One region of the Cupriavidus sp. FW216-B1 genome, then DNA from elsewhere that is predicted to be linked to it. Evidence: predicted binding sites of a transcription regulator. Region 1 holds the regulator's gene; the other holds the start of a gene.
What was found. The regulator sigma-54, encoded in region 1, starts transcription at its own class of promoters, with help from an activator protein. The targets are predictions, from matches to a motif close to TGGCANGNAANCTGCTTT.

Region 1 (5,759 bases):
GCGAGGAAGACTTCGCCCGCTCGCACCCGGGCGGCGCGCTCGGGCGCAAGCTGCTCACGCACGTGCGCGACGTCATGCGCAGCGGCAACGCCGTGCCCAAGGTGCGCGAAAACACGCCGCTGGCCCAGGCGCTGATGGAAATCACCCGCAAGGGCATGGCCATGACCGCCGTGGTGGACCCGGACGAGCGCCTGATCGGCGTGTTCACCGACGGCGACCTGCGCCGCCTGCTGGAGACGCCGCGCGACTGGAAGACCATGCCGATCAGCGAGGTCATGCACCGCTCGCCCCACGCCGTGGGCCCGGACCAGCTCGCCGTGGAAGCGGTGCAGGTGATGGAGGCCAACCGCATCAACCAGATGCTGGTGGTCGACGCCGACGGCCGCCTGGTGGGCGCGCTGCACATCCACGACCTGACCCGCGCCAAGGTCATCTGAGGCCGGCCACGACACATGCGGGAATTCCTGTCCTCCCTCGGCCGGCTCGGCATGCGGCTGCTGCCCCTGCTGCTGATGGCGCTGGTGGCCGGCAGCACGTTCTGGCTGGTGCAGGTCAATTCGCCGCGCGAGGCGCCCGCCGGGCCGGTCGGCGCCAAGCACGAGCCGGACTACTACATGGTCCGCTTCTCGGCCACCGAGCTGGCCGAGGACGGCAACACCAAGATGCGCTTCACCGGCGACAAGATGATCCACTTCGCCGACGACCAGACCTACGAAGTGACCAGGCCGGCCATGCGCGCCTACGAGATCGGCCGCCCGCCGGTCACGGGCCATGCCGACCGCGGCACCATGAACGCCGAGGGCTCGGTGGTGGACCTGTTCGGCAACGCCCTGATCGTGCGCGCGCAGGGGCCCGACCCGTCCAAGGACCCGCCCATGACGGCCGCCTCCGAGTATTTCCAGGTGCTGGTCAACGACGACATCGTCAAGACCGACAAGGCCGTCAAGCTCACGCGCGGGCCTTCCGTGATGACCGCCAACGGGCTCGTCTTCAACAACGTCACCCGCGAAGTACAATTGCTGGGTAACGTACACGGCACCATCATCACGGTCCCGCCGCCGGCCAGCCCCGCGGCCAGGCCGTGAGCAGGGCCTGACGTGGCCCCACCCGGAAACCGCCAGAGAAACGAAGCCGCCCGCGGGCCACAGCCGTCCGCGCCAACCGCCACCACGCCAATATGAATCCATTCCTGACGACATCGTCCTGTCGCCGCCGCGGCACGGCTGCCCTGATGACGGCCGCGGCCCTCCTCGGCCTGGCGCTGGCCGCGCCGGCCCGCGCCGAGAAGGCCGACCGCGACAAGCCGCTGGTGCTGGAGGCCGACAACGCCAGCTACGACGACGTCAAGCAGGTGTACGTACTGACCGGCAACGTGGTGCTGACCAAGGGCACGATGGTGCTGAAGTCGGACGCGGCGGAAGTGCGCACCGACCCCGAGGGCTACCAGTACGCGGTGGCCACCTCCAAGGGCGGCAAGCAGGCCTACATCCGCCAGAAGCGCGACAACGTCGACGAATACATCGACGGCTGGGGCGACCGCATCGAGTCCGACGGCAAGCAGGACCTGTCCAAGCTGATCGGCCACGCCCGCATGGCGCGCCTGGCCGGCGCCAAGCTGATCGACGAGATCCGCGGCGCGGTGATCACCTACGACAGCCGCAACGAGTTCTACACGGCCACCGGCGGCACCGACAACGCCACCGCGGGCAGCCCGTCCGGGCGCGTGCGCGCGGTGCTGTCGCCGCGCCAGGAGCAGCCCGCCAGCGGCGCCGCCGCCAGCGCGCTGCCGCTCAAGCCCGCGCCGGCCCCCGCCGCCCCCTGACCCCGCCGCAGCCGACCCACGGATTCACGCCTTCATGACCGCTACCTTGACCGAACCGTCGTCCGCGACCAACGTCCTGACCGAAAGCAGCACGCTCGTCGTGCGCCACCTGAAGAAGCGCTACGGCTCGCGCACGGTGGTCAAGGACGTGTCGCTCGACGTGAAGAGCGGCGAGGTGGTGGGCCTGCTCGGCCCCAACGGCGCGGGCAAGACCACCTCGTTCTACATGATCGTCGGGCTGGTGGCGCTGGACGAGGGCGACATCGTGCTCGACGACAAGCACATCAGCGGCCTGGCCATCCACGAGCGCGCCCGCATGGGCCTGTCCTACCTGCCGCAGGAAGCGTCGGTGTTCCGCAAGCTCAACGTGCAGGAGAACATCCGCGCCGTGCTGGAATTGCAGGTCCACGACGGCAAGCCGCTGGCCAAGGCCGAGATCGAGCGGCGCCTGGACACCCTGCTCGACGACCTGCAGATCGCCCACCTGCGCGACAACCCGGCGCTGTCGCTGTCGGGCGGCGAGCGCCGCCGCGTGGAAATCGCGCGCGCGCTGGCCTCCGCGCCGCGCTTCATCCTGCTCGACGAACCGTTCGCCGGCGTGGACCCGATCGCGGTGGGCGAGATCCAGCGCATCGTCAGCTTCCTCAAGGCGCGCAACATCGGCGTGCTGATCACCGACCACAACGTGCGCGAGACGCTGGGCATCTGCGACCACGCCTACATCATCAGCGAAGGCACGGTGCTGGCGTCCGGGCAGCCGGAAGACATCATCGCCAACGAGTCGGTGCGCAAGGTCTACCTGGGCGAGAACTTCCGCATGTAGCCGCGGGAGGGGCACGCGGGGACACCCGCGAGGCGGCGTTCATGCCGCCTTTCGCCCCGCAAACGATCACGGCGACGCCAGCGATAGCAATTTCCGTTCCACCAGTACGGAAGTTGGGCATAAAATAGCTCGCATGAAACCGTCGCTACAGCTCCGCCTCTCGCAACATCTCGCGCTCACGCCGCAACTCCAGCAGTCGATCCGCCTGCTGCAACTGTCCACGCTCGAACTGCAGCAGGAAGTGGAACAGGCCCTGACCGAGAATCCGCTGCTCGAACGCGAGAACGACTGGATCGAAAGCCCGCTGCGCGTGGCCGCCGACGGCTCGGTCAACCTGCAGAGCGCGCCCGCGCCGGCCCCCGCCGACGGCCAGGGCACCAGCGAGAACCGCGCCGACGGCGCCGCCGACAGCGAGGACAGCTACAGCGACAGCGGCGAGGACTACGGCAACGACTGGAGCCTGGACGACTTCGCCCGCCGCCCGCAGGGCGACGAGGACGAAAAGACCCCGATGCAGTTGCGCGACGCGGAGCCCACGCTGCGCGAGCACCTGATGGAGCAGCTCGCCCCGCTGAAGATCTCCATGCGCGACAAGGGCCTGGCCATCTTCCTGATCGAGTCGCTCGACGACGACGGCTACCTGAGCGCCTCGCTCGAGGAAATCTGCACGGAGCTGCCCGAGGAGCTCGAATTCGAGCTCGACGAGGTGCACGCCATCCTCACGCTGCTGCAGAGCTTCGACCCCGCCGGCGTGGGCGCGCGCAACGCTGCCGAATGCCTGGCGCTGCAGCTGCGCCGGCTCAAGCATCCGCAGCGCGAGCTGGCCCTGACCATCGTCACCAGCCATCTCGAGCTGCTCGCGGTGCGCGACTACACGCGCCTGAAGAAGGCGCTGCAGGTCGACGAGGCCGACCTCAAGGCCGCGCACGAGCTGATCCGCTCGCTCGCGCCCTACCCCGGCCATGCCTACAGCCGCCCCGAGGCCGACTTCGTCGTGCCCGACGTGTTCGTGCGGAAAATGAGCGGCGGCTGGATCGCGCAGCTCAACCCGGATGTGATGCCGCGGCTACGCATCAACGACATGTACGCGCAGATCCTGCGCGGCGCAAAAGGCGACTCCGGCGCGGCCGGGCTGCAGCAGAAGCTGCAGGAAGCGCGCTGGCTCATCAAGAATATCCAGCAGCGCTTCGACACCATATTGCGCGTCGCACAAGCGATTGTCGAACGTCAAAAGAACTTCTTCACCCACGGGGAAATTGCGATGCGCCCCTTGGTTTTGCGGGAGATTGCCGATACACTGGGTTTACACGAGTCCACCATCTCTCGGGTGACAACCAATAAATACATGGCAACGCCGATGGGGACTTTCGAGCTGAAGTACTTCTTCGGCAGTCACGTATCCACGGAAACCGGCGGCGCGGCCTCATCAACGGCAATCAGGGCGTTGATCAAGCAACTCATAGGAGCCGAAGACCCCAGGAACCCCCTGTCGGACAGCAGGATCGCCGAACTGCTCGGCGAGCAAGGCTTCGTGGTGGCCCGGCGAACCGTGGCCAAATACCGTGAAGCGCTGAAAATCCCTGCCGTCAATCTCCGCAAGACTTTGTAGCCGAGCCGCACCGCCTGCCTGGTGTGGCTCTTTCAGAAGGAGAAACGCTATGAACTTCAAGATCAGTGGACACCACTTGGACATCACGCCCCCGCTGCGTGAGTACGTGGAAACGAAACTGGAGCGTATCGTCAGGCATTTCGATCAAGTCATTGGCGTAAGCGTGCTGCTCTCTGTCGACAATACAAAAGAAAAGGACCGGCGGCAGTATGCGGAAATCAATCTACATCTCAAGGGCAAGGACATCTTTGTCGAGGCGCATCACGAAGACCTGTATGCCGCCATCGACGCACTGGTCGACAAGCTCGACCGGCAGGTGATTCGCCACAAGGATCGCGTGCAGAGCCACGACCGCGACGCGGTCAAGTACCAGATGGCCGCATCGCAGATGCAGCAATGACCGTGCCTGGCGGCCCGCCAAGGGGGCCGCCGGTGTCAGTCCCTTGAACCAGAACAAGCCGCGCCCGTTGCGCGGCTTTTTTGCGCCGTCCGCTTTCGTGTCCACCCTCGCGCCGGCGGCCGTTGCGCAATGCCACAAGGGGATTCCGCAACGCCCCGCCGCCGGTGTATGCTGCGCAATACATGAACGGTGGTTCAGCGATTCCGGGCATGCGCGCGGCACCGCTTCCGCGCACGGGCTATTGCGATGCACAAGGCGGGGGCGGGCCTGCTCTATAATGGCCAGACGCCCGACACCGGCATGGGACAACCGGTGCAATGCGGGTATGAGCCGGCACCGGCCTTTTCATCCCCTTTTTGCCTGGCGCGCCCCCCTGCCGGCCCCGGGCCTGCTTACTAGAAAAACCTGCGCATTCCACATGAATCGTTTGGCTAAATTGCTGCCACCCGGCAACATCAACCTCGACGTCAGCGTCACCAGCAAGAAGCGGGTGTTCGAACAGGCCGGGCTCCTCTTCGAGAACAACCACGGCGTAGCGCGCGCCACCGTGACCGACAACCTGTTTGCCCGCGAATCGCTGGGCTCGACCGGCCTCGGCGCCGGCGTGGCCATTCCGCACGGCCGCATCAAGGGCCTGAAGCAGCCGCTGGCCGGCTTCATGCGCCTGGCCGAGCCGATCCCGTTCGAGTCGCCGGACGGCAAGCCGGTATCGCTGCTGATCTTCCTGCTGGTGCCCGAGCAGGCCACCCAGCAACACCTGGAAATCCTCTCCGAGATCGCCCAGCTGCTGTCCGACCGCGAAATGCGCGAAGGACTCGCCACCCTGCCCACTTCCGATGCCGTGCACCAGTTGCTGACGCAATGGCATCCCTGACCCGCCTGGGCAGCCGCCACCCGGCACGCCGGGCGACGGCCCGCCCGGCCTGAAAGCCCGTCCCCCGAAAGTAGCCGCATGGAACTCACTGGCGTCACCTCGCAGTCGATCTTCGACGACAACGCAGCCGACATCAAACTCTCCTGGGTTGCTGGGCTGGAAGGCGCGGACCGCGCCTTCGACGTCGAGTTCGCGCGCGAAGCCACCTCCGCCGCCGACCTCGTCGGCCAC
Region 2 (5,759 bases), on a different contig from region 1:
GGCGGCGGACGCCGGCAAGCACGGCCTCGGCGAAGTGAAGGCGCTGGTGTTCGACGTGTTCGGCACCGTGGTCGACTGGCGCAGCAGCGTCAGCGCCGACCTCGCCGCCTTCGGCAAGCGCAAGGGCATCGAGGCGGACTGGGTGGCGTTCGCCGACGCCTGGCGCGCTGGCTACGTGCCCGGCATGGACCGCGTGCGCGAAGGCGCGCGGCCCTGGGCCAACATCGACGTGCTGCACCGCGAGCGGCTCGACGTGCTGCTCGACGAGTTCGGCATCCAGGGCCTGGACGAGGCCGAGAAGGACTACCTCAACCGCGCCTGGCACCGGCTCTCGGGCTGGCCCGACACCGTGCCCGGGCTCACGCGCCTGAAGCAGCGCTACATCCTGAGCACGTTCTCCAACGGCAGCGTGCCGTGCCTGATCGACACGGCCCGGCACGCCGGCCTGCCGTGGGACGCGATCTACAGCGCCGACGTGGTGCGCCACTTCAAGCCCGATCCGCGCATCTACCGTGGCGTGATCGGCTTTCTCGGCCTGCATCCGCACGAGGTGATGCTGGTGGCGGCGCACAACGGCGACCTGCGCCACGGGCGCTCGCACGGCATGCGCACGGCCTACGTCAACCGGCCCACGGAATACGGGCCGAACCAGTCCAAGGACCGCGCCGCCGAGTCCGACTGGGACGTGGTGGCCGGCAGCATGACGGAACTGGCCGACCGGCTCGGCTGCTGAAGCCGGCGCGCGCGCGGATGTGCGGGCGGATGCGCGGATGCGCCCGCCCGTTCCGCGCCGCCGGTGCGCGCTTGCGCGGCGCCCGCACTTCGCGGTCCGGGAACGCTAGAACCGGATGACTTCCCCGCGGGCCGGATGCTGGGCAAAGCTGTCGCAGCCCCAGTGGAAGACCTCGTAGCCCAGCGCCTCCACCCACGCGATCAGCGCTTCCCTGCGCTCGGCGAACCACGCGAATTTCCACGTCTCGAAGACGAGCGGCGGATAGTGGTTGCGCCTGAGCAGTTCCCGGGCGCCTTGCAGCACCTGGAGCTCCATGCCTTCGACGTCGATCTTGATCAGGCGGATATCGGTGTACTCGCCCTGGTCCAGCGTCGCCACGGGAATCCGCTCGACCGCCACGCCTTGCGGGCTGCGGCGATGGAAAGCGTTGAATTCCGCGTCGAAGCTGTAGCTGCCGATGTTGTTGTGGCTCGGGTAGTCCGGGATCTGCGCCTCGATTTCGCCGGGGCGGTCGGACAGCGCGAGATGGTAGGTGTTGATGTTGGAAAGGGAATTCAGCGCGATCGATCCGCCCAGGCAATAGAGCGCGAGCCGCTGCGCGTCGAAGCATTCGAAGCGGTGCAGCGGATACTGCCGCGCCAGCGGCAGCACGAAGGTGCCGATGTTGCAGCCGACGTCGAGAATGGTGCCGGGCAACTGGTTGCGCAGCAGCTTTTCGAAGAACGGGCGCAGCCATGTTTCGAAGCCACCGGTCTTCCTCAGTTCGTTCGAGATCAGGTCCGGCCCCTGGAAAACGATGTAGCGAGTGCCGTCGAGTGCGCTGGTGATGACTTCGGTCGGGGGGAACAGGATCGGCATGGGCCGGCGTGGGCGAGTGGGAGGCCTCGAAGTTAAGGCGAAACCCGAGCCGTGGACATTGGACGGATACGAAAATTGCTGCGCCGCACGCATGGGCCTGCCCGCGCACATCGCATGAAGAGGTTTGCCCAAGCCGCTCCCGGTCGGATACATTAGGATTCCCGGCCGCCCGTCATTCAGAGGCACGCAGAGCCGGACGGCGCCACGCCGGGAGACGACAAGGAGACGACGATGGACCTGCGGCAACGCGAGCACATCGACACGGTAGTCCAGCTCACCACGCACGCCGGCGCGCCGTTGCCGTGCCTGCCGCGCGCGCCCGAGACCATCATCCAGAATTCCTGGCGGCGCTGCGTGCACCAGTACGGGCTCGACCCCGCGCGCATGCAGCAGGCCCGCATCCTGCCGCAGACGCGGCTGCGCGAGCACCAGCAGCGCATCGACGATTTCACCCGCATCGCCCGCCACGGCCTGCAGACGCTCTACGGCCAGGTGGCCGGCATGGGCTACGTGGTGCTGCTCACCGACGCGCAGGGCGTGACCGTGGACTACCTCGGCGACGCCAATGCCGACGCACGCCTGCGCCGCGCCGGCCTGTACCTGGGCGCGCAGTGGAGCGAGGCCGGCGCCGGCACCTGCGCGGTGGGCACCGCGCTGGCCACCGGGCAGGCGCTGACGGTGCACCAGGCCGACCATTTCGACGCCACCCACATCCCGCTGACCTGCACCGCCGCGCCGCTGTTCGACTCGCACGGCAGCCTCTGCGCCATCCTCGACATCTCCGCGCTGACCTCGCCGCAAGCCAAGGACAGCCAGGGGCTGGCGCTGCAGATGGTGCGCATCTACGCCAGCCACATCGAGAACGCCAGCTTCCTGCGCAGCCACCGCGAGGACTGGATCCTCAAGCTCGACGCGGCGCCGGAATTCGTCGACGTGAACCCGGAATACCTGCTCGCGCTCGACGCCGCCGGCCGCGTGAGCGGCCACAACCGGCGCGCGCAGCAGATGCTGGAGGCCGAGCTTGGCGCGGGCGGCGGCGTATCGACCGTATCGGGCGCGCCGGTGCTGGGCATGGCCTTCGAGGCGCTGTTCGACGCCCGCCTGGACGAGCTCGGCCGCTTCGTCCATTCGCGCCCGAGCGAGCAGCGCGCGCTGGCGCTGTCGCGCAGCGGCAGGCGGCTCTACCTGAGCGTGATGCCGCCGGCGCCGCGCTGGCAGCCGGCCGTGGTGGCGCGCGGCGCGCCGCTGCAGGCGCCGCTGGCCGCCCTGTGCGGCGGCGATGCCGCGCTGCAGCAGCAATTGCAGCGCGCCGCCAGGCTGGTGGATTCGCCGATCAACCTGCTGATCAACGGCGAGACCGGCAGCGGCAAGGAATACCTCGCCAAGGCGCTGCACCAGGCCAGCGCGCGCCGCGGCGGGCCGTTCGTGGCGGTCAACTGCGCGGCGATTCCCGAGACGCTGATCGAGAGCGAACTGTTCGGCCACCTGCCCAACAGCTTCTCCGGCGCAGGCCCGCGCGCCAAGCGCGGCCTGATCCAGGAAGCGGACGGCGGCACGCTGTTCCTCGACGAGATCGGCGACATGCCGCGCGAGCTGCAATCGCGCCTGCTGCGCGTGCTGGCCGAAGGCGAGGTGCTGGCCATCGGCGCCGCGCGGCCGGTGCCGGTCAATGTGCGCGTGATTTCCGCCACGCACCATCCGCTGGATCAACTGGTGAGCAGCGGGCGCTTCCGCGAAGACCTGTACTACCGCCTCAACGGCGCGCGCCTCGCGCTGCCGCCGCTGCGCGAGCGCACCGACCTGGACTGGCTGATCGACAAGATGCTCGGCGCGGGCGGCGCCGCCGTCAGCCTGTCGCCGGCGGCGCGCGCGCGCCTGCATGCGCATGCGTGGCCCGGCAACCTGCGCGAACTGCGCAACGCGCTCGAATACGCGCGCGCGGTCTGCACCGGCGGCCATGTCGAAGTGGAAGACCTGCCCGAAGGCATCGGCGCCGCACCGCGGCAACCGGGCTTGCTGGCGCCCGCGCTGCCGCCGGCCGGCGCGGCGGCGCCAGCGGTCCAGCCGGCGCCGGTCGCCGGCCCCGGCCCGCACTTTGATCCGCACTTCGATCCGCACCAGCTTCCGCCCGAGGGCATGCTGCTGATGCAGTACCTGCGCGCGGCGGGCTGGAACCTCAGCGCGGTGGCGCGCCAGATCGGCGTGAGCCGCATGACGCTGTACCGCCGCATGGCGCGTTATGGCATCGCCTCGCCCAACCAGCGCGACGCGCCGCACTGACCGCGCGACAGGTGTCGCGCGGCTTGACACCTGATGCTGTGACACCTGTCACAGCGCGGCCCCGGCTGTCTCGCCGGTAGCCGTTTTTTCTGCGGGTAATCCCGCGCTTTTTCCGCGCTTTTGCTGCCTTGCCTGCGTGTGCGCCGGGTGGCACGCCCATTGCGATATGCCTGCCACAAGATAAAACGGCAGGAGACCAGGCATGGGTGAGCAGACGCTGGCCGCGCGGCCGCTGGTGGGCATCATCGCCAATCCGATCTCGGCGCGCGACATCCGCCGCGTGATCGCCAACGCCAATACGCTGCAGCTGGCCGACCGCGTCAACATCGTGCTGCGCCTGCTGGCCGCGCTCGCCGCCTGCGGCGTGGGCCGCGTGCTGATGATGCCGGACCGCGAAGGCATGCGCGTGCTGCTGGCGCGCCATCTGACGCGTCGCCAGGGGCCGGACGCCGCGCTGCCCGAAGTGGCCTACCTCGACATGCCCGTCACCGCGCGCGTGGACGATACCTTCCTGGCCGCGCGCATGATGCGCGAGGCGGGCGTCGCCGCCATCATCGTGCTCGGCGGCGACGGCACCCATCGCGCGGTGGTGCGCGAATGCGGCCGCGTGCCGATTGCCGGCATCTCCACCGGCACCAACAACGCCTATCCCGAAATGCGCGAGGCCACCATCACCGGCCTTGCCACCGGCCTGTTCGCCAGCGGGCGCATTCCCGCCGCGCAGGCGCTGGCCGCCAACAAGCGGCTCGACGTCCGCATCGCCGGCGAACACGAAGTGCGCCACGACATCGCCCTGGTGGACGCCGTGATCTCGCACGAGCATTTCATCGGCGCGCGCGCGTTGTGGAAGACCGAGACGCTTGGCGCCGTGTACCTCGCCTTCGCCGATCCGCAGGCCATCGGCCTGTCCGCCATCGGCGGGCTGCTCGAGCCGGTCGGGCGCCACGAGCCCGGCGGCCTCGCCATCGAGCTCGCCGCCGCCGGCGCAGGCCGCTTCGACCTGCGCGCGCCGATCGCGCCGGGGCTGCTCAGCGCCGTGCCCATCGCCGGCTGGGAGCGCCTGGCCGACGGCGTGCCGCACCGCGTGCGCCAGCGCAGCGGCATCGTCGCGCTGGACGGCGAGCGCGAGCTGGTGTTCGGCGCGCGCGACGAAGTTACCGTGACGCTGCGCGAGCGCGCCTTCCTCAGCCTCGACGTGGCCGCCTGCATGCGCTACGCCGCTGCCGCCGGGCTGATGCGCTGCGGGCGCGCGCCGCCGCCCGCTTCCTGCCCGCCAACGCTTGCCGATAGCCTTACCGCTGCCACAAAACCATGAAGGAGACAGACATGACCACCCCAGCCAGCCAGAACACCTTGCCGCTCGGCAAGGAAGACCTGCTCGCCGTGTATCGCCGCATGCGCACCATCCGCGATTTCGAGGAGCGCCTGCACGTGGACTTCGGCCGCGGCGACATTCCCGGCTTCGTCCATCTCTACGCCGGCGAGGAAGCCGCCGGCGTCGGCATCCTGCATCACCTCGGCGACGGCGACCGTATCGCCAGCACGCACCGCGGCCACGGCCACTGCATCGCCAAGGGCGTGGATCCGGCGGCGATGATGAAGGAGATCTACGGCCGCAAGGGCGGCTCGTGCAACGGCAAGGGCGGCTCCATGCATATCGCCGACCTGTCCAAGGGCATGATGGGCGCCAACGGCATTCTCGGCGCGGGCGCGCCGCTGGTCTGCGGCGCCGCGCTGGCCGCCAAGTTCCGCGGCAAGGGCGAGGTCGGCATCACGTTCGCCGGCGACGGCGCCTCCAACCAGGGCACCTTCCTCGAAAGCCTGAATCTGGCCGCCGTGTGGAACCTGCCGGTGATCTTCGTCATCGAGAACAACGGCTACGCCGAGT

Region 2: AC3WXD_RS28245 (ATP-NAD kinase family protein) is a predicted target of sigma-54. The motif match lies at 4,020-4,037, and genes of this name have one in related genera.

The regions. Positions count from the first base shown of each region.
Region 1 is NZ_JBYTEL010000011.1:67,226-72,984, forward strand. It holds gene AC3WXD_RS21840 (KpsF/GutQ family sugar-phosphate isomerase) at 1-437, shown strand, start outside; gene lptC (LPS export ABC transporter periplasmic protein LptC) at 453-1,085, shown strand; gene lptA (lipopolysaccharide transport periplasmic protein LptA) at 1,178-1,822, shown strand; gene lptB (LPS export ABC transporter ATP-binding protein) at 1,857-2,645, shown strand; gene AC3WXD_RS21860 (RNA polymerase factor sigma-54) at 2,779-4,254, shown strand; gene hpf (ribosome hibernation-promoting factor, HPF/YfiA family) at 4,304-4,654, shown strand; gene ptsN (PTS IIA-like nitrogen regulatory protein PtsN) at 5,073-5,528, shown strand; gene hprK (HPr(Ser) kinase/phosphatase) at 5,607-5,759, shown strand, end outside.
Region 2 is NZ_JBYTEL010000020.1:47,409-53,167, forward strand. It holds gene AC3WXD_RS28230 (haloacid dehalogenase type II) at 1-733, shown strand, start outside; gene AC3WXD_RS28235 (FkbM family methyltransferase) at 839-1,591, opposite strand; gene AC3WXD_RS28240 (sigma-54-dependent Fis family transcriptional regulator) at 1,823-3,871, shown strand; gene AC3WXD_RS28245 (ATP-NAD kinase family protein) at 4,074-5,186, shown strand; gene AC3WXD_RS28250 (thiamine pyrophosphate-dependent dehydrogenase E1 component subunit alpha) at 5,198-5,759, shown strand, end outside.